Regions from separate parts of the Streptomyces sp. NPDC058812 genome, predicted to be linked through region 2. Evidence: riboswitches for the same ligand, from Rfam matches in the RefSeq annotation. Region 2 holds a riboswitch; the other holds the start of a gene.

Region 1 (9,987 bases), on a different contig from region 2:
GACAGTGCCGACGGGCTGTACCTGCACGCCCTCCAGGAGAACTACGGCATCCGGACCGCCATCTCCGTCGCGGACGACCTCGAGCTCCCGGCCGCGACGAGCGTGATCGTACGTACAGCACAGCCGATAACCGAGAAGGGCACATCGTGATCGCCGTACTGGGCCTCGTCGTGGGAGTCGTGGCCGGCCTGTTGGTCCGGCCCGAGGTGCCGGCGGCCGTCGAGCCTTATCTGCCGATCGCCGTCGTGGCGGCGCTCGACGCCGTCTTCGGCGGTCTGCGGGCCATGCTCGACGGCATCTTCGACGACAAGGTCTTCGTGGTGTCGTTCCTGTCGAACGTGGTCGTGGCCGCACTGATCGTGTTCCTGGGCGACAAGTTGGGCGTCGGGGCCCAGCTGTCCACGGGCGTGGTGGTCGTGCTCGGTATCCGGATCTTCTCCAACGCCGCGGCGATTCGACGCCACGTCTTCCGGGCGTGAGGCCGATGAGCGACCACGAAGAGCAGACCGCGAACAGGCTGCGCGAGGAACTGCCCGACGAGGTGCCGCCGGCGTCGCCTGCGGAGTCCCAGGCGGCGGAGGCACCGGCCGCCGACGCCCCGGCCGAGGAGCAACCGGAGCGGCAGTCCGATCCGGAGCCGGGACTGACCGGTAGGCAGCGGCTCTTCAAGGGGCTGTGGCCGCCGCGCCTCACCCGGGCCCAACTCATCGTCGCCCTGCTCCTGTTCGGCCTCGGTTTCGGCCTGGCGGTCCAGGTGGCGTCGAACAGCGACAGCGACGACGCGCTGCGCGGCGCCCGGCAGGAGGATCTGGTCCGCATCCTCGATGAACTGGATGACCGTACTCAGCGTCTTGAAGACGAGAAGCAGGGCCTCGAGAAGCAGCGCGACGAGTTGGAGAACAGCTCCGACCAGGCAGAAGAGGCCCGCAAGCAGACGCTCGAGAAGGAGCGGCAACTCGGCATTCTCGCGGGCACCGTGGCCGCGCAGGGGCCCGGCATCACGGTGACGATCGAGGACACGAAGGGGGCGGTCGAGGCGGACATGCTGCTCGACGCGATACAGGAGCTGCGCGCGGCGGGCGCGGAGGCGATCCAGGTGAACGGCGTACGGGTTGTCGCCGGCACGTACCTCACGGACTCCGACAAGACCGTGAGCGTCGACGGGAACAAGATCAACGCGCCCTATCGTTTCCAGGTCATCGGCAAGCCGCAGGACCTCGAACCGGCTCTCAACATTCCTGGAGGCGTGGTGCAGACTCTGGAGAAGGAACAGGCCACCGTTACCGTTGAGCGGTCGAGCAAGATCGTCGTGGACGCCTTGCGAGCGGTGAAGCGGCCTGACTACGCTCGGTCGTCCTCCCAGTGAACCGGCGGTGCATGGGGGGCGACCGGCGAGGGCATGAGGTTGCGGGGGGTCGGCGCACCGATTGGGTGGTGCGTGGTGGAAACTGTCTGGTGGAGACGGACGTTGTGAAGGTGTCCTCGGTCAGTACGGTCAGTCAGGGTTCGTCCTGCCCCACGGGCGGGTCTGTTTCGGTCAAGGGGAATCGCCCGTGAAGTTGTTTGCGAAGTTGTTCGGCAAGAGTGCGCGAGAGGGTCGCGAGAACGCGACCGCTCGCCATCGGGCGCAGCCTGATGCGGAGGGCGGGCGCCCGATGTTCCGGGACCAGGTGGCTGGTCCGGGCGGTGGCATTTCCGGTGGTCAGGGCGCGCCGTCTGTTGACCCTGCGCAGTCCGGCGACATAGGTTTCGGGCAACCGTCAACTACGGGTGGAGGGTTTTCCCCCGGTCCGTACGCGTCGAACGCCCCGGCGGGGCAGCCGCGGCAGGAGGATCCGTCCATGTCGGCCCTGGTGTGTACGAGGTGCGGTAACCGCAACGCGGAGAACAGCCGCTTCTGCTCCAACTGCGGCGCGCCGCTGCGTGCCGGGGCGGTTCCGGAGCGTGCGTCCGAGACGACCTCCACGATCTCCATCTCCGGCCTGGAGGCGTACGACGCCGAGGTCACCGGTCAGACGGCGATGCCGGCGCTCTCTCCCGAGGCTCAGGCGGCGGTCGACGCGCTGCCGCTCGGCTCGGCGCTCCTGGTCGTGCGCCGCGGTCCGAACTCCGGCAGCCGCTTCCTGCTGGACGGTGACCTGACCACCGCCGGGCGTCATCCGCAGAGCGACATCTTCCTGGACGACGTGACGGTCTCGCGCCGACACGTGGAGTTCCGCCGCAGTCCGGACGGCTCGTTCACGGTGGCCGACGTCGGCAGCCTGAACGGCACGTACGTCAACCGCGAGCGCATCGACCAGGTCGCCCTGTCGAACGGTGACGAGGTGCAGATCGGCAAGTACCGGCTGGTCTTCTACGCGAGCCAGCGGGGTTACTGACCCGCCCCCGGGCATTACTCGGGGAACCTCCAGGGAAGGTCCATGCTTCAAACACCGAGCGGCGGTACCGGGCACGGCACCGCCGCCACGGACAGTGGGCTGATGAGCATCGGCGCCGTGCTGAACGCGCTGCGTGACGAGTTCCCCGACGTCACCATCTCCAAGATCCGCTTCCTGGAGTCGGAAGGCCTCGTCGAGCCGCGGCGGACCCCGGCCGGGTACCGCAAGTTCAGCGCCCACGACGTCGAGCGCCTCGGCCAGGTGCTGCGCATGCAGCGGGACCACTACCTGCCGCTGAAGGTGATCCGCGAGCACTTGGACGCGATGGAACGCGGCGAGGCCGTTCCGTTGCCGACGCTGGGCCGGCAGCGGGACGGGGAGGCCGTACCGGAGCCGGCCGAGGGACCCACGGCGGCCCGGATCGGGCGGGACGAGCTGCTCGCCGCGGCCCAGATCGGCGACCAGGAGCTGAAGGAGTGGGAGTCGTACGGGCTCCTCGCTCCGCTGCCCGACGGGGCGTACGACGCCGAGGCGGTCACCGTGGCCTCACTGGTGGTGGAGCTGGGGCGGTTCGGTATCGAGCCGCGGCACCTGCGGGTGATGAAGGCCGCCGCCGACCGGGAGGCCGGGCTCGTGGACCAGGTGGTGGCGCCGCTGAAGCGTCACCGCAACCCCCAGACCAGGGCACACGCGGAAGCCCGCACCAAGGAGCTGGCGGGACTGGCGGTGAAGCTGCACGCGGCGCTGGTGCAGACCGCTCTCGGCGTGCGGCTGCCCTGAAACGGGCGCACCCGGAGCCCCGAACGCCCAGCCCGACCCCGGCCCGACTACCCAAATGTCCCGGGCACGGCCTAGGGTTGCTGTGTGAACGAGCTCGATGTCGTAGGTGTCCGGGTCGAGATGCCCTCCAACCAACCGATCGTGCTGCTGCGCGAGGTGGGAGGGGACCGTTACCTCCCCATCTGGATCGGGCCGGGGGAGGCGACGGCGATCGCCTTCGCCCAGCAGGGCATGGCTCCCGCGCGGCCGCTGACCCACGACCTGTTCAAGGACGTGCTGGAAGCCGTCGGCCAGGAGCTCACGGAAGTACGCATCACGGACCTGCGTGACGGGGTCTTCTACGCCGAGCTGGTCTTCGCGAGTGGTGTCGAGGTGAGTGCCCGGCCGTCCGACGCCATAGCGCTGGCCCTGCGCACCGGCACGCCGATCTACGGCAGCGACACGGTGCTCGACGACGCCGGCATCGCCATCCCGGACGAGCAGGAGGACGAGGTGGAGAAGTTCCGCGAGTTCCTCGACCAGATCTCGCCGGAGGACTTCGGGACCAGCAACCAGTGAGCCGTGGGGGCCGGACCCGCTCAGGGTGCCGCGCGGCCCCCTCCGGGCACATTCGGCTAGCCTTTCCCCGCGGTTGGGCACGCGAAACCACTCGTAGGGTGATTATCACTCGGCGTGCCGAGTGTGGCGATCGTTGACGCACCCTTGGTGACTGCCTACCGTCGAGGAGGCAGGTCAAGGACGGAGGTCGGCGTGAGAATCAGCGGCGACGGTACGGCTGGGGGTGGCCCCGGGCAGAGCCTCGGGGCAAGCGGTCCGTACCCTCCCACGAGCTCTCGGCTCCGCGCCGGCGGGGGGCATCCCCAGCACGGTGTGGCGGCCGACCCTGTTCCGCAGCGACCGGCTGCCGTCCCGAGCAGCGGAGGGGCGACGTCCATGACGTCCGAGCAGATCGGCTACCGCGGGCCGACGGCCTGCGCGGCCGCCGGTATCACCTACCGGCAGCTCGACTACTGGGCTCGTACGGGCCTGGTCGAACCCAGTGTGAGACCCGCACACGGTTCCGGGACGCAGCGTTTGTACAGCTTCCGTGACGTGGTCGTACTGAAGATCGTCAAGCGCTTCCTCGACACCGGGGTGTCGTTGCAGAACATCCGCACCGCCGTCCAGCATCTCAGTGAGCGCGGCTTTCGCGACCTCGAGCGGATGACGCTGATGAGTGACGGGGCCACGGTCTACGAGTGCACCTCGCCCGACGAGGTGCACGCCCTGCTCCAGGGCGGTCAGGGCATCTTCGGGATCGCCGTCGGCGTGGTCTGGCGGGATGTGGAGAGCGCGCTGTCGCAGCTGCACGGGGAGCGGATCGACACGGGGGAGACCCTGGTCGGACACAATCCGGCGGACGAGCTGGCGCGGCGGCGCAACCGGGCGGTCTGAACACCGCCGCACTCGGCACACCCCGTGCCCCGTGCCAGGACGGGGCATTGTCAGTGGCGTAGGGCAGCATCGGAGATGTGAGAACCGCGCCCACGATCCTGCATCTCGACATGGATGCCTTCTTCGCCTCGGTGGAGCAGGCGTCCAAGCCGAGTCTGCGCGGGAAGGCCGTCGTGGTGGGCGGCCTCGGACCGCGCGGTGTGGTCGCCACCTGCTCGTACGAGGCGCGGGTCTTCGGCGTCCACTCGGCGATGCCCATGGGCCAGGCCCGGCGGCTGGCACCCAACGCCGCCTACCTGGTCCCGCGGTTCGAGCTCTACCGGTCGATCAGCGAGCAGGTGATGCGGCTGCTGCGTGAGCTGTCGCCGCTGGTGGAGCCGCTGAGCCTGGACGAGGCCTTCGTGGACCTGGAGGCCGGCGGGGCGGCCTGGGACGCGGCGTCGGCGCGACTGGCCGGCACGAAGCTGCGTACGGACATCCGCGCCGTCACCGGCCTCACCGGTTCCGTGGGGCTGGCCGCCTCCAAGATGCTCGCCAAGATCGCATCGGAGGAGGCCAAACCCGACGGGCTGGTCCTGATCCCGCCGGGGACGGAGCGGGCCATGCTGGAGCCGATGACCGTGCGGACGCTGCCCGGAGTGGGACCGGCCACGGGAGACCATCTGCGGCGGGCCGGGATCACCACGGTGGGCGACATCGCCGAGGCGGGTGAGGACGAGCTCGTACGGCTGCTGGGCAAGGCGCACGGGCATGCCCTGTACGCCATGGCCCTGGCCCGCGACGAGCGACCCGTGGTGGCCGAGCGGGAGACCAAGTCGGTGTCGGTCGAGGACACCTACGACGTGGACATCCACGACCGGGTGCGGGTCGGTGTGGAGGTGGGGCGGCTGGCCGACCGGTGCGTGCGGCGGCTGCGCGGCTCCGGGCTGTCCGGGCGGACCATCGTGCTCAAGGTGCGCAGGTACGACTTCTCCACGCTGACGCGCTCCGAGACGCTGCGTGGGCCCACGGACGACCCGGCGGTGGTGCGGGAGGCCGCGGCCCGGCTGCTGGACTCCGTGGACACCACCGGCGGCGTGCGGCTGCTCGGGGTCGGCGTCAGCGGGCTCGCCGACTACACGCAGGAGGACCTGTTCGCACAGGCGGCGGGGGACCGGGTCGACGAAGTCGCCGAGGAGCCCGACGCCGAGCCCGTCCAGGAGGACCGGCCGGCGCCCGCCGAGCGCCGGTGGCCGTCGGGGCACGACGTGCGGCACGCGGAGTACGGACACGGGTGGGTGCAGGGCAGCGGGCTGGGGCGGGTCACCGTGCGGTTCGAGACGCCGTACTCGGAGACCGGCCGGGTGCGGACCTTCCCGGTGGACGACCCGGATCTGACACCGGCGGAACCGCTGCCGCTGGTCCCGACCGTGCCGCGAAGACCCGGGGAGAGCGGGCCGACGACCACGGAGGCCGACCCGGGCCTCGGCGGGGAGACGGACCCGGAGACCGGCCCGGCGGGGTCGGCGCGTCTGGCACCCGGCTAGGAGACCAGGCTGCCCGGTGGTGGGGCGAGGGGCCGGATCGTCAGCCCTCCTCCTTGCCCTGGCCCGCCAGCTTGCCGAAGTCGTGGTCGGGGAGCGGGGGAGGAGCGGCCACGTCGAGACCGTAGTGGTGGTAGAGCTGGAGTTCCTGTTCCGGCGAGAGGTGGCGGCCGACGCCGAAGTCGGGGGCCTCCCTGATCAGGGCCCGGTCGAAGGGCACGCGCAAGGTGCCGTCGAGCAGCTCGCTCGGCTCCAGGGGCACGAAGGCGTCCCGGCTGAACAGGCCGGTGCGTATCGCCGCCCACTCGGGGACGCCGGTGGCGTCGTCGAGGTAGACCTCGTCGACGGTGCCGATCCGGGTGCCGTTGCGGTCGAACGCCTTGCGGCCGATCAGGTTGCGCGGGTCGATGTCGGTACGCACGGGGCCCTCCACTTGGTCGCACTGGGGTCGCGCACCAGCCGACCCACCAGCCGCCGAAATCATCCGTAGTACTACAAAAGAGCACATATGGCCGGTCGGCCACTCGAAGGTCCGTGCGTCGACCTCGCTGGTACGCTGGCAAACGGCTGCTGACCCCGCGCGGGAGAGTCCTCCGGACACCACCGGAGGCGCCGAAGGAGCAAATCCTCCCCGGAATCTCTCAGGCTCACGTACCGCACGGACGAGGTCACTCTGGAAAGCAGGGCGGGGTCGACGGCTTCCGCTCTCACCGACGGTGAAAGCCGGGAGCGCCCTCGGGCCCGCCCGGTGAAGCTCTCAGGTCGAGATGACAGAGGGGGAGGCCGTTCGGGTACCCGCGCCGTGGTGCCCCTCGAAGGTCGTCAGACCAGGAGGCCTCCGCAATGACCGCCCATCGCACCCCGCTCTCCGAACTCGAACAGGCAATGCCGTTCGAGCAGCGCCACATCGGCCCCGACCACGAGGCGCGGGCCAAGATGCTCGCGCAGGTCGGCTACGGTTCGCTCGACGAGCTGACGGCCGCCGCGGTGCCGGATGTGATCAAGAACGCCGACGCGCTGGACCTGCCGGGCGCGCGCTCCGAGGCCGAGGTGCTGGCCGAGCTGCGCTCCCTGGCCGACCGCAACCAGGTCCTCGACTCCATGATCGGCCTCGGCTACTACGGCACCTTCACCCCGCCGGTCATCCTGCGCAACGTCATGGAGAACCCGGCCTGGTACACCGCGTACACGCCGTACCAGCCGGAGATCTCCCAGGGCCGTCTCGAGGCCCTGCTGAACTTCCAGACGATGGTCGCCGAGCTCACCGGCCTGCCGACCTCCGGTGCATCGCTGCTCGACGAGGGCACCGCGGCCGCCGAGGCGATGGCCCTCTCCCGGCGCATGGGCAAGAACAAGAAGGGTCTGTTCCTGGTCGACGCGGACGCCCTGCCGCAGACCATCGCCGTGATACAGACCCGCGCGGAGCCGACCGGCGTCGAGGTGGTCGTCGCCGACCTCAGCGAGGGCATCCCGGCCGAGGTCGCCGAGCGGGAGATCAACGGCGTCCTGATCCAGTACCCGGGCGCCTCCGGTGCCGTACGCGACATCAAGCCGGTCGTCGACCGGGCCCACGAGCTCGGTGCCCTCGTCACCGTCGCCGCCGACCTGCTCGCGCTCACCCTGCTCACCTCGCCCGGCGAGCTGGGTGCCGACATCGCCATCGGCACGACGCAGCGCTTCGGGGTGCCGATGGGCTTCGGCGGGCCGCACGCCGGCTACATGGCCGTGCACGAGAAGTTCGCGCGCAGCCTGCCCGGCCGCCTCGTCGGCGTCTCCGTGGACGCCGACGGCAACAAGGCCTACCGCCTCGCCCTGCAGACCCGCGAGCAGCACATCCGCCGCGAGAAGGCCACCAGCAACATCTGCACCGCGCAGGTGCTGCTCGCCGTGATGGCCGGTATGTACGCCGTGTACCACGGGCCCGAGGGGCTGCGGGCCATCGCGAGGCGCACCCACCGGTACGCCTCGATCACCGCGGCCGGTCTCGCGGCGGGTGGCGTCGACATCGTCCACGGCGCCTACTTCGACACGGTCACCGCGCGGGTGCCCGGCCGGGCCGACGCGATCGTCCACGCCGCCCGCGAGAACGGCGTCAACCTGCGGCTCGTCGACGCCGACCACGTGTCGTTCGCCTGCGACGAGACCACCACACGCGCCCAGGTCGGCGGCGTGTGGAACGCCTTCGGCGTCGAGGGCGACATCGAGGCGCTGGACGCGGCCACCGAGGAGTCGCTGCCCGAGGCGCTGCTGCGCACCGACGACTTCCTCACCCACCCGGTCTTCCACCAGCACCGCTCCGAGACGGCGATGCTGCGCTACCTGCGCCGCCTCGCCGACCGCGACTACGCGCTGGACCGGGGCATGATCCCGCTGGGCTCCTGCACCATGAAGCTCAACGCGACCACCGAGATGGAGCCGGTCACCTGGTCAGAGTTCGGGCAGCTGCACCCCTTCGCGCCCGCCGAGCAGGCGCAGGGCTACCTCACCCTCATCCGTGAGCTTGAGGAGCGGCTCGCCGAGGTCACCGGGTACGACAAGGTCTCGCTCCAGCCGAACGCCGGGTCGCAGGGCGAGTTCGCCGGTCTGCTCGCCGTACGCGCCTACCACCGCGCCAACGGCGACGACCAGCGCACCGTCTGCCTCATCCCGTCCTCCGCGCACGGCACCAACGCCGCGAGCGCCGTCATGGCCGGCATGAAGGTCGTCGTCGTCAAGACCGCCGACGACGGCGAGATCGACGTCGAGGACCTGCGCGCCAAGATCGAGAAGCACCGCGACGAGCTGTCCGTGCTGATGATCACCTACCCCTCCACGCACGGCGTCTTCGAGGAGCACGTCGCCGACATCTGCGCCCGGGTGCACGACGCCGGCGGCCAGGTCTACGTGGACGGCGCCAACCTCAACGCCCTGGTCGGTCTCGCCAAGCCCGGTCACTTCGGCGGCGACGTCTCGCACCTGAACCTGCACAAGACCTTCTGCATCCCGCACGGCGGCGGTGGTCCCGGCGTCGGCCCCGTGGCCGTACGGTCGCACCTGGCGCCGTACCTGCCCAACCACCCGCTGCAGCCCGCGGCCGGTCCGCAGACGGGCGTCGGCCCGATCTCGGCGGCGCCGTGGGGCTCGGCCGGCATCCTGCCGATCTCGTGGTCGTACGTCCGGCTGATGGGCGGCGAGGGCCTCAAGCGCGCCACGCAGGTGGCGGTGCTGTCCGCCAACTACATCGCCAAGCGCCTGGAGCCGCACTTCCCGGTGCTGTACAACGGCCCCGGCGGGCTGGTCGCGCACGAGTGCATCATCGACCTGCGCCCGCTGACCAAGGCGACCGGCGTGAGCGTCGACGACGTCGCCAAGCGGCTGATCGACTACGGCTTCCACGCGCCGACGATGTCGTTCCCGGTGGCCGGCACGCTGATGATCGAGCCGACCGAATCCGAGGACCTGGCCGAGCTGGACCGGTTCTGCGAGGCGATGATCGCCATCCGCGCGGAGATCGAGAAGGTCGGCTCCGGCGCCTGGTCCGCGGACGACAACCCGCTGCGGGGCGCGCCGCACACCGCCGGTGCGCTGGGCGGTGAGTGGGACCACGCGTACACGCGCGAGGAGGCCGTCTTCCCGGGCGGGGTGTCCGCCGCCGAGAAGTACTGGCCGCCGGTGCGCCGCGTCGACCAGGCCTTCGGTGACCGGAACCTGGTCTGCTCCTGCCCGCCGCTGGACGCCTACGAGGACTGAGCCGCCGGTACGCGAGAGGCTCCGTGCAGGCCCGGGACGGCCTTGCACGGAGCCTCTCGCCGTGTGTCACGCCTCTCGCCGTGTGTCACGCGGTGGCGAGCGACACCTCCGTCGACTTGACCAGCGCGACGACGGGGACGCCG
Region 2 (9,987 bases):
CGGGGCCGCTTCCGCGGTCGGCTCGTGCAATGGTGCCGTCATCTGGCAGGGACCCCTCTCAACCGGCGGTAGCCGGCCCGCACTTGCCGCTGTAGCGGCGTGATCAGTCCGTCGTACGCAGGGGCGGACAGCCACCCCTTGTTGCCGGAGTCTTCAACGCTTTGGCGATCTGTAGCCAGACTTGAAGGGGAATGGATGCGCAACCGTGATGCTGTTTGAGGTGTTCCGTTATCCGGACACTGGGTAACGGGGGCCGGACGCGGACGAGTTGGGACATCGAGGACAGAGGGGCGCCTTATGCCCTCGTCTACGCGCGAAGATGTCCGCCCACCGGCGGCGGGACGGGCCCTGCGAAGGTCAGTACCGGCCCCCGGCCGGAGGGTATCCGTACCCGCCCGCGGGTGCCTGGGCGGGGGCGGCCCCGTGGGCCTCGCGGTCGTAGAAGGGGCGGGCGTGGGCGCGCAGCCACATGGCGACCGGGTCGTGGGTGTCGGTCATCGCCACCGTCGACACCGGCAGCCCGTCCGGCACCGCGCCGACGGACTGCTGCATCATCCCGCGCACCGCGTCGACGGCCGGCGGGGAGGTGTCGTACACGTCGAGGCCGATGGCGAGATAGGGCGCGCCCAGCGCCGGCTGCACCCAGGCGCGGCGAAGCGCCCGGACCGCCGGGGTGCGGTGGGCGTTCTGCGCGAGCAGGGCGTAGAACTGGGGGACCTCGATGGCCGGTTCGGACAGGCGCAGGGGCCCCGCCGGCTGACGGTCCAGGCCGGAGGCGATGCGGCGCAGATCCAGCCAGGGGATGCCGACGCCGCCGCCGGGGGCGTGCGGGTTGAGCCAGAGGCCGTAGTGGTCCGGGTAGAGGGCGCGGGCCGCCTCCAGGCCGTCGACCACCTCGTACGACCGGTTCCAGCCGCTGGCCGACAGCTCCTGGGCGGAGGTGACGCAGGGCGCGTAGCCGTAGCCGTCGACCTCCATGTTCCCGTACTGGGCGTCCGGGGAGCCGGCCTGGCCGTGCCAGAGCAGCATCCAGACCTGGCCGGAGGTGGGGGTGGCGAGGGCGCGCAGCAGGGCCTCGTAGGCGTCGTAGCGCCCGGGCGTCACCTGGCGCAGCATGTGCTCGACCTGTCCGGTCGCGGTGCCGCTGGCGCTCACGTGTATCGCCCCTTCGAGAAGTTCCCGGTTATGGAACCAGCTTAAGGCTCCGCCGGGTGGGGGGCGCCTATGAGCTCGGGGTGCGGTGTCCGTTGGCGGGTGCGGGTTGGTCGCGGCTGGTCGCGCCCACGCGGCGGAGCCGCACATCGATACAGCCCCGCGCCCCTGGGTTGGCTTCCCTGACCGGCGTCCAGGAGTCCCGCAGATTGCTCTCTACAAGTCGCGGTCGTAGAACGGGCGGACGTTTGCCCTCATCCAGTCGCAGACCGGGTCCTGGGCCGCCTCCAGGAGGACCAGGTTGACCTGGGTTTTCAAGGGGGCCTTGGTCAGGGCCCGGCCGAGGGCGTCCAGAGGGAGGGTGCGGGCGTCGTCCTCCCAGTGGGTGAGTTCCACACCGACGAACATGACGGGGTCGGCGGTCTCGACGGCGGCCAGGCAGCGGCGGGCGGTGCGCACGACGCCGACGGCGGCGAACTCGGCGGAGGCGGCGGCCAGGAAGTCCACCGGGTCGTCCTGCCAGTCCGGTTCGAAGAGGCGGACCCGGCCGCCGGACGCGGGTCCGTCCAGCGGGGTGCGGCCGGCCCGGCACAGCTCGGCCACGGCCGGTGGCGGCAGCGGGATGCCGACCACGCCGTCCGGGTTCACGGCGATGCCGATCTGCGGGGGCAGGCCGCGGGCGAACTCCGCGGCGGGGGCGATGGTGTACGCCATCTGCGCGCCGGCGACCTGGCGGAGCTGCTCCTCCGAGCTGAACACCGGCACGAAGGCCTGGCCCTCGATCTCCAGCGAGGGCAGGTCGAGGGGGCCGCTGTTCGGGCCGCCGCCGTTCGGCAGCGGTATCCACACGAAGCTGCGGCCGAGCACCTCCACGATCCGGCCACCGGCGCCCGGCACGCCGAGGGAGGCGGACAGCACCTCCTCCAGTTCGTTGCCGGGCCACCCGCCGTGCGGGTGGGGGTGCGCCTGCGCCGGGAATCCCGCGGAGAAGTCCGCCGGGAGGCCCCCTGGGATGTCCATCTGCCTACCGCCTGCCTGGTACCGCTGCTGTGGCTGAAAAGGCTAACCCGTTCGGCCCTGCGGCCCTACGTTGCGTCACCCCGTGAAGGCGATCCGGCGCAGTGTGTCCGCCGCCGCCCGGTCCAGGAGGATCGCCGAGGTGCAGCCGGCGGGCAGGGTGCCCTCGGTCACCGCGCGCAGCAGGCGGGTGTTGGCCGTGCGGTGGCGCAGGAACGCGTACCGCGACACGCCCCGGCCGCGCTCGCGCTGGCCGGCCAGGGCCTCTCCGGCATCGACGTCGAGCAGCAGCAGGTGCAGGGTGCCGTCACGGCGGCGGGCCTCGCGGGCCAGCCAGCCGCGCACCCAGGCCTGGGTGCCGCAGTCGTGCACGACGACGCCCTCGCCGGAGCGCAGCGCCCTGCGCAGTCCGGCGTAGTGGGCGAGGCGGACGAAGGGGCGGTAGAGCCCGTACGGCAGGAAGCGCGGCATGCGGCGGTCCCAGCGGTCGCGGGTGTCCTGGGAGTCGATGCGCAGTCCGCGCACGGTGCGCTCCATCAGCGTGGACTTGCCGCTGCCGGGCAGGCCGGTGATCACCACCAGGTCCCGGGGTCCGAAGAGCAGGGCGTGCGGGCTGTGGCCCTCCCGGTCCCGCAGGTCGCGGACGACGGGCGCGGGCAGTTCGGCGCACGCCTCCGGTGCCGGGGCGACCGGCTGCTTGGGCAGCGCGAGTCCCGAGGTCGTGGCGTACGCCGTGGTCCTGTTCACCGTGATCGTCCTCCCCTGGGGCGGTTCACGAGTTCCCATCCCCGTCGAGTGTAAAGAGAAGGTAATGCGCAGGTCTCGCGTTTTCGTGCGCTTACTGCCACAGGCCGGTTACAGATCACGGTCTGCCATGGATCGGCCGGGCGTGCAATGATGGCGGCGCCAACTGCATACCGGCCGTTTGAATCCGCGCGGGAGAGTCCCCGGCCATCGCCGGGGCGCCGAAGGAGCAAGTCCCTCCCTTGAATCTCTCAGGCCCCGTTACCGCGCGGGCGAGGCACATCTGAAAAGCGGGCCGCCCCTCGACGGGCTGCCCCACCCAAGGTGCAAGTCCTGGTCGCCGTACTCCGGTGGTCGTGGCGAACCTCTCAGGTTTCGATGACAGATGGGGAGGATCGACCTCGCCACGTCCTGTCCTGGGAGACGACCGACCGATGAGCAGTACAGAACTCCGCCGTACCGCGCTCGATGCCACGCATCGCGCGCTGGGCGCGACGATGACCGACTTCGCCGGCTGGGACATGCCCCTGCGCTACGGCTCCGAGCGCGACGAGCACGTCGCGGTGCGCACCCGGGCCGGGCTCTTCGACCTCTCGCACATGGGTGAGATCACGGTCACCGGTCCGCAGGCCGCCGAGCTGCTGAACTTCGCGCTGGTCGGCAACATCGGCAGCGTGAAGCCGGGGCGCGCCCGCTACACCATGATCTGCCGGGAGGACGGCGGCATCCTGGACGACCTGATCGTCTACCGGCTCGGTGAGAGCGAGGCCGCCTCTTCCCACTACATGGTCGTCGCCAACGCCTCCAACGCCCAGGTGGTGCTGGACGCGCTGACCGAGCGAGCCGCCGGCTTCGAAGCCGAGGTACGCGACGACCGCGACGCCTACGCGCTGCTCGCCGTGCAGGGCCCGGAGTCCCCGGGCATCCTCGCGTCGCTCACCGACGCCGACCTGGACGGCCTGAAGTACTACGCCGGCCTGCCCGGCACCGTGGCCGGCGTCCCGGCGCTCATCGCGCGCACCGGCTACACCGGCGAGGACGGCTTCGAGCTGTTCGTGAAGCCGGAGCACGCCGTGGAGCTGTGGCAGGCGCTGACCGAGGCGGGCGAGGGCACCGGGCTGGCCCCGTGCGGGCTGTCCTGCCGGGACACGCTCCGCCTGGAGGCGGGCATGCCGCTGTACGGGCACGAGCTGACGACCGCGCTGACGCCCTTCGACGCCGGACTCGGCCGGGTGGTGAAGTTCGAGAAGGAGGGCGACTTCGTCGGGCGCGCCGCGCTGACCGAGGCCGCCTCCCGGGCCGAGCAGAACCCGCCGCGCGTCCTGGTCGGCCTGGTCGCCGAGGGCCGCCGGGTCCCGCGCGCCGGGTACCAGGTCGTCGCCGGCGGCGAGGTCGTCGGCGAGGTCACCTCCGGGGCGCCGTCCCCGACGCTGGGCAAGCCGATCGCCATGGCGTACGTCGACCCCGCGCACGCCGCGCCGGGCACCGCGGGTGTCGGCGTGGACATCCGGGGCAGCCACGAGCCGTACGAGGTCGTGGCGCTGCCGTTCTACAAGCGCCGGAAGTAGACACTGCACACTGACACCGGGCGGCGGGACCCTGTCGTCCCGCGCGCGTCCTCGCTGCTCACCAGCGGTGTCAGCAGTTCCCCGTACCAGCAGCCCCCTTCACCAGCACTCCCTCGCGTACAGGAGAATCCAGGCCATGAGCAACCCCCAGCAGCTGCGCTACAGCAAGGAGCACGAGTGGCTGTCGGGCGCCGAGGACGGCGCCTCGACGGTCGGCATCACGGAGCACGCGGCCAACGCGCTCGGTGACGTCGTCTTCGTCCAGCTCCCCGAGGTCGGTGCCTCGGTGTCCGCGGGCGAGACCTGCGGCGAACTGGAGTCCACCAAGTCGGTCTCCGACCTGTACTCCCCCGTCTCCGGCGAGATCACCGAGGTCAACGAGGACGTCGTCAACGACCCGTCGCTGGTGAACTCCGCGCCCTTCGAGGGCGGCTGGCTGTTCAAGGTGCGCGTCACGGACGAGCCGGCCGACCTGCTCTCCGCCGACGAGTACACCGCCTTCACCGCCGGCTGAGGAGTCACGACCGCATGTCGCTTCTGAACACACCCCTGCACGAGCTCGACCCCGACGTCGCCGCCGCCGTCGACGCCGAGCTGGACCGCCAGCAGTCCACCCTGGAAATGATCGCCTCCGAGAACTTCGCGCCCGTCGCGGTCATGGAGGCCCAGGGCTCGGTCCTCACGAACAAGTACGCCGAGGGCTACCCCGGCCGCCGCTACTACGGCGGCTGCGAGCACGTCGACGTGGTCGAGCAGATCGCCATCGACCGGGTCAAGGCGCTCTTCGGCGCCGAGCACGCCAACGTGCAGCCGCACTCGGGCGCCCAGGCCAACGCGGCGGCGATGTTCGCGCTGCTCAAGCCCGGCGACACGATCATGGGTCTGAACCTCGCCCACGGCGGGCACCTGACCCACGGCATGAAGATCAACTTCTCCGGCAAGCTCTACAACGTCGTCCCGTACCACGTGGGCGACGACGGCCAGGTCGACATGGCCGAGGTGGAGCGCCTCGCCAAGGAGACCCAGCCGAAGCTGATCGTGGCCGGCTGGTCGGCCTACCCGCGTCAGCTGGACTTCGCCGCGTTCCGCAAGGTCGCGGACGAGGTCGGCGCGTACCTCATGGTCGACATGGCGCACTTCGCCGGTCTGGTCGCGGCAGGCCTGCACCCGAACCCGGTGCCGCACGCCCACGTCGTGACCACCACCACCCACAAGACGCTGGGCGGCCCGCGCGGCGGTGTGATCCTCTCCACTGCCGAGCTGGCGAAGAAGATCAACTCCGCCGTCTTCCCCGGTCAGCAGGGTGGACCGCTGGAGCACGTGGTGGCCGCCAAGGCCGTCGCCTTCAAGGTCGCCGCGAGCGAGGACTTCAAGGAGCGCCAGGGCCGTACGCTGGAGGGTGCCCGCATCCTGGCCGAGCGCCTGGTGCGGGACGACGCGAAGGCGGCGGGCGTGTCGGTCCTGACCGGCGGCACGGACGTCCACCTGGTCCTGGTCGACCTGCGCGACTCCGAGCTGGACGGACAGCAGGCCGAGGACCGTCTCCACGAGGTCGGCATCACGGTCAACCGCAACGCCGTCCCGAACGACCCGCGTCCGCCGATGGTGACCTCCGGTCTGCGCATCGGTACGCCGGCCCTGGCGACCCGCGGCTTCACGGCCGAGGACTTCGCCGAGGTCGCGGACGTGATCGCCGAGGCGCTGAAGCCGTCCTACGACGCGGAGGCCCTCAAGGCCCGGGTGAAGACCCTGGCCGACAAGCACCCGCTGTACCCGGGTCTGAACAACAAGTAGACACCGCGCGTGTTCGGGGCGCCGTACCCGCCACAAGCGAGCCCGGCGCCCCGCCCCGAAGCACCACCTCTGCACCACCCCCGTTCTGAGGAGTCCCCGTGGCCATCTCGGTCTTCGACCTGTTCTCGATCGGCATCGGCCCGTCGAGCTCGCACACGGTCGGCCCGATGCGCGCGGCCCGCATGTTCGCCGCCCGCCTGCGCAACGAGGAGCTGCTCGGCTCCGTCGCCTCGGTCCGCGCCGAGCTGTACGGCTCACTCGGCGCCACCGGCCACGGCCACGGCACGCCCAAGGCGGTGCTGCTCGGCCTGGAGGGCGACTCGCCGCGCACGGTGGACGTGGAGACGGCGGACGAACGCGTCGAGACGATCAAGTCCTCGGGCCGCATCCGCCTCCTCGGCGAGCACGAGATCGCCTTCGCCTACGACGACGACATGGTCCTGCACCGCCGCAAGGCCCTCCCCTACCACGCCAACGGCATGACCCTGTGGGCCTACGACGCGGCCGGCACGGAAGTGCTCTCCAAGACGTACTACTCGGTCGGCGGCGGCTTCGTCGTCGACGAGGACGCGGTGGGCGCGGACCGCATCGTGCTCGACGACACGGTGCTGAAGTACCCCTTCCGCACCGGCGACGAGCTGCTGCGCCTGTCCCGGGAGACGGGCCTGTCCATCTCCGCGCTGATGCTGGAGAACGAGCGGTCCTGGCGCGACGAGGACGAGATCCGCGAGGGCCTGCTGGAGATCTGGCGCGTGATGCGGGCGTGCGTGGACCGCGGCATGTCCCGCGAGGGCATCCTGCCGGGCGGCCTGAAGGTCCGCCGCCGCGCCGCCAACACCGCGCGCAAGCTGCGCTCGGAGGGCGACCCGCTGGCCCTGTCCATGGAGTGGATCACCCTCTACGCCATGGCCGTGAACGAGGAGAACGCGGCCGGCGGCCGGGTCGTCACCGCCCCGACGAACGGCGCGGCGGGCATCATCCCGGCGGTCCTGCACTACTACATGAACTTCGTGCCCGGCGCCGACGAGGAGGGCGTGGTCCGCTTCCTCCTGGCCGCGGGAGCGATCGGCATGCTCTTCAAGGAGAACGCCTCCATCTCCGGCGCCGAGGTCGGCTGCCAGGGCGAGGTCGGCTCGGCCTGCTCCATGGCGGCCGGCGCGCTCGCCGAGGTGCTGGGCGGCTCCCCGGAGCAGGTGGAGAACGCCGCCGAGATCGGCATGGAGCACAATCTCGGCCTGACCTGCGACCCGGTCGGCGGCCTCGTCCAGATCCCGTGCATCGAGCGCAACGGCATGGCCGCGGTCAAGGCGGTCACGGCGGCGCGGATGGCGATGCGGGGCGACGGGTCCCACAAGGTGTCCCTCGACAAGGTCATCAAGACCATGAAGGACACCGGCGCGGACATGTCGGTGAAGTACAAGGAGACGGCGCGGGGCGGGCTGGCGGTCAACATCATCGAGTGCTGAGCAAGTAGGCCCTGACCAGCGTGTTTCTCTCTTTCAGCGCTGTCAGGGCCTTCGCTGCTTACGCGGTGGAAATTCCCTGGAAACGCCCTGAGACAGGCGTGAAAGTCCCTGAAAAGTCCCTGGGGCACAGCACTGTTCGAGGCTGAACCTGGGCCCGGTGTCCGGACCGGCACAACACCCTTGACGACGCCTCAGGGGTGATTGCAGTCATTGCGAACCAGGTCGCGAGACCTACGCATTACGAGACCGAGGGCGTCCATGTCGGGCGGTCCCGCGCGGTGCCGACTGGCCGGCGAGGAACAGCACCAGGAACAGCGCGGCGGCCAGGACGACCGCGCCTGCCACGTCCACGTGGGCAAAGCGGCCTTCGGGAGCTTCGGGCATGGAGCGCCACGCGGTCAGCAGAGCGGCGGCGGTGACGACCAGGCCGAGGCCGTAGGCGGCCCGTACCCCGCCGAGCCCGGCGAGCAGCGCGGCCAGCGGGTAGCCGACGCCGGCCCCGATGATCGAGACCACCGAGACCAGGGCGATCACGGCCGCGCCGCGCTCCTCGGGAAGTGGTCCCGGGCCACGCCCATCATCAGCGCCGGTCAGCCCGAGCCCGACACCCTGGGCCGCCCGGCCGGCCAGCAGCCACGCGAACGGCAGCGGCAGCACGGTGAGCGCGCTGCCGGCGACGACGACCGCCAGCGTGGCGAGGATCGTGGACCGCCGGTCCTGGGCCGGCTCCGAGCCGGCCCAGGACCGGCGTGGCGGCGGCGCCGCTGAGCAGCGCGACGGTCAGCGTCCACTGCGCGCTGCCGAGCAAGACGTGGAACGAGGTCGCCACGCTGGTGATGAGCGGCGCCCCGAGGCTGGCGACGGCCGCCACGACCAGAGCGATGAACAACAGGGCGGGGACCAGCGGCCGCGCGTCGGAACGCGCCCCCGGGAACGCCGTCACCGCGGCCCCGTCGACCGGCTGTCTGGTCACCGCTTCGGCCGTTCGCGGTCCCGGCTTTCGAGTTCCGCCAGATGCTTCAGCGCCGGAAGGGCCGCCACCAGCGCCTCGACCTCGTCGCCGGTGAGCCCGCCGATCAACCGCTCGAAGGCGTGGACGCCCGCCTGGTGCCGGGTGCGAACGTAGGAGGCGCCGGCCTCGGTCAGGCACACCAGTGTGACCCACTTGTCGGACGAGTCCCCCCGTCGCTCGACCAGGCCGGACTCCTCCATAACCCGGACCAGGGTCGTCATCGCGGGCTGGGTGACGCCCTCGACCGCGGCCAGATCGGTGATGCGCCGCGGGCCGGTCCGGTCCAGGGTGGTCAGGGTGGCGGCGGACGTCAGGCTCATGTCCCGGGGCAGGCGTCTCGCGGCCCTGGTGGCCAGGCCGTAGAGGGCTGCCCCGATGGCGGCGGACGCGCCATGAACGGTGTCTTGACGACTCTTCGACGGGCAGCCAGTCGTAGTCGATGGCGTTCCAGAAGCCGCACTGGCGGCACGCCTCGTACACTCCGGTCTTCAGGGCCCGGCTCTCACCGCCAGGCGGCGAGTCCCGGAGCAGCGGGGTTCCCGTGTTTCACGAACGAGCCCCAGTGGCGCACCATCTCCCCGGACAGCTGCCTCTGCCCGGGAGACAGCAGTTCCGGGACCGCCGAGGAGAACAGGTACGCCATCTCGCTGGCATGCGCGAGGCACCCGCGTCGAAGCCGGTCGAGGGCCGGCCGGTGGGCGGGCCGTGAGGTTCTGGTACTGGCAGTCCCCACAGCGCACCGAAGGCGTAAGACCCGGTGTGTGAGTCGCCATAGGCGTCGAACGGATAGTGCGCGAGTCCGGTGTCGGCCTCGTCCCCGAACTCGATCCGTACCGCTCGCTCGTACTGCTTCTTCGTCGCCTGCGCGAACGGCAGTGCCCACGCGCGCACCACGTCACGGATGTGGCCGATGAGGAGGGGGACGTTGGCGGTCCGGCCGGTGCGTACGGCTTCGATCGGCGGGAGGGGCAGTTCGGGGACCCCAGACACGGGCGGCGGACCGCTCAGGACACCGGCGACGAAGTCCTTCGCACCGGCCTGCATTTCCCGCGGTCGACGGTTGCGCTGTGTCCAGCGCAGCGCCGCCTGTTGGTCGAGCAGGCCGTAGTTGCCCACCGGCAGCGGACGGTTCGTGCGGTGGGCCGGCTGCAGGCAGCTAGAGGGCCTGATGCGGTCTGGGCGAGCGCCTGCGGCAGATACGCCGCAGCCACCTTCAGCACCTCGTTCTCCTCCT

The links. A riboswitch is a leader RNA that binds a small molecule or an ion and turns the genes downstream of it on or off. The one in region 2 is predicted to bind glycine.
Region 1: linked by a shared signal. The riboswitch ahead of gcvP (aminomethyl-transferring glycine dehydrogenase) and the one ahead of gcvT (glycine cleavage system aminomethyltransferase GcvT) in region 2 are both predicted to bind glycine.

Annotation. Positions count from the first base shown of each region.
Region 1 covers NZ_JBHYOB010000021.1:137,808-147,794, reverse strand. The annotation lists gene ACFW48_RS32650 (DUF881 domain-containing protein) at 1-150, shown strand, start outside; gene ACFW48_RS32645 (small basic family protein) at 147-479, shown strand; gene ACFW48_RS32640 (DUF881 domain-containing protein) at 485-1,366, shown strand; gene ACFW48_RS32635 (FHA domain-containing protein) at 1,428-2,378, shown strand; gene ACFW48_RS32630 (MerR family transcriptional regulator) at 2,421-3,158, shown strand; gene ACFW48_RS32625 (bifunctional nuclease family protein) at 3,243-3,716, shown strand; gene ACFW48_RS32620 (MerR family transcriptional regulator) at 3,909-4,592, shown strand; gene ACFW48_RS32615 (DNA polymerase IV) at 4,670-6,118, shown strand; gene ACFW48_RS32610 (PRC-barrel domain-containing protein) at 6,159-6,536, opposite strand; glycine riboswitch at 6,687-6,782, shown strand; gene gcvP (aminomethyl-transferring glycine dehydrogenase) at 6,959-9,844, shown strand; gene ACFW48_RS32600 (molybdopterin-binding protein) at 9,930-9,987, opposite strand, start outside.
Region 2 covers NZ_JBHYOB010000036.1:341-10,327, reverse strand. The annotation lists gene ACFW48_RS37400 (ABC transporter permease) at 1-42, opposite strand, end outside; gene ACFW48_RS37395 (enhanced serine sensitivity protein SseB C-terminal domain-containing protein) at 358-1,155, opposite strand; gene ACFW48_RS37390 (enhanced serine sensitivity protein SseB) at 1,369-2,172, opposite strand; gene ACFW48_RS37385 (AAA family ATPase) at 2,248-2,916, opposite strand; glycine riboswitch at 3,096-3,190, shown strand; gene gcvT (glycine cleavage system aminomethyltransferase GcvT) at 3,348-4,481, shown strand; gene gcvH (glycine cleavage system protein GcvH) at 4,618-4,995, shown strand; gene glyA (serine hydroxymethyltransferase) at 5,010-6,275, shown strand; gene ACFW48_RS37365 (L-serine ammonia-lyase) at 6,374-7,741, shown strand; gene ACFW48_RS37360 (hypothetical protein) at 7,973-8,398, opposite strand; gene ACFW48_RS37355 (MarR family winged helix-turn-helix transcriptional regulator) at 8,711-9,073, opposite strand.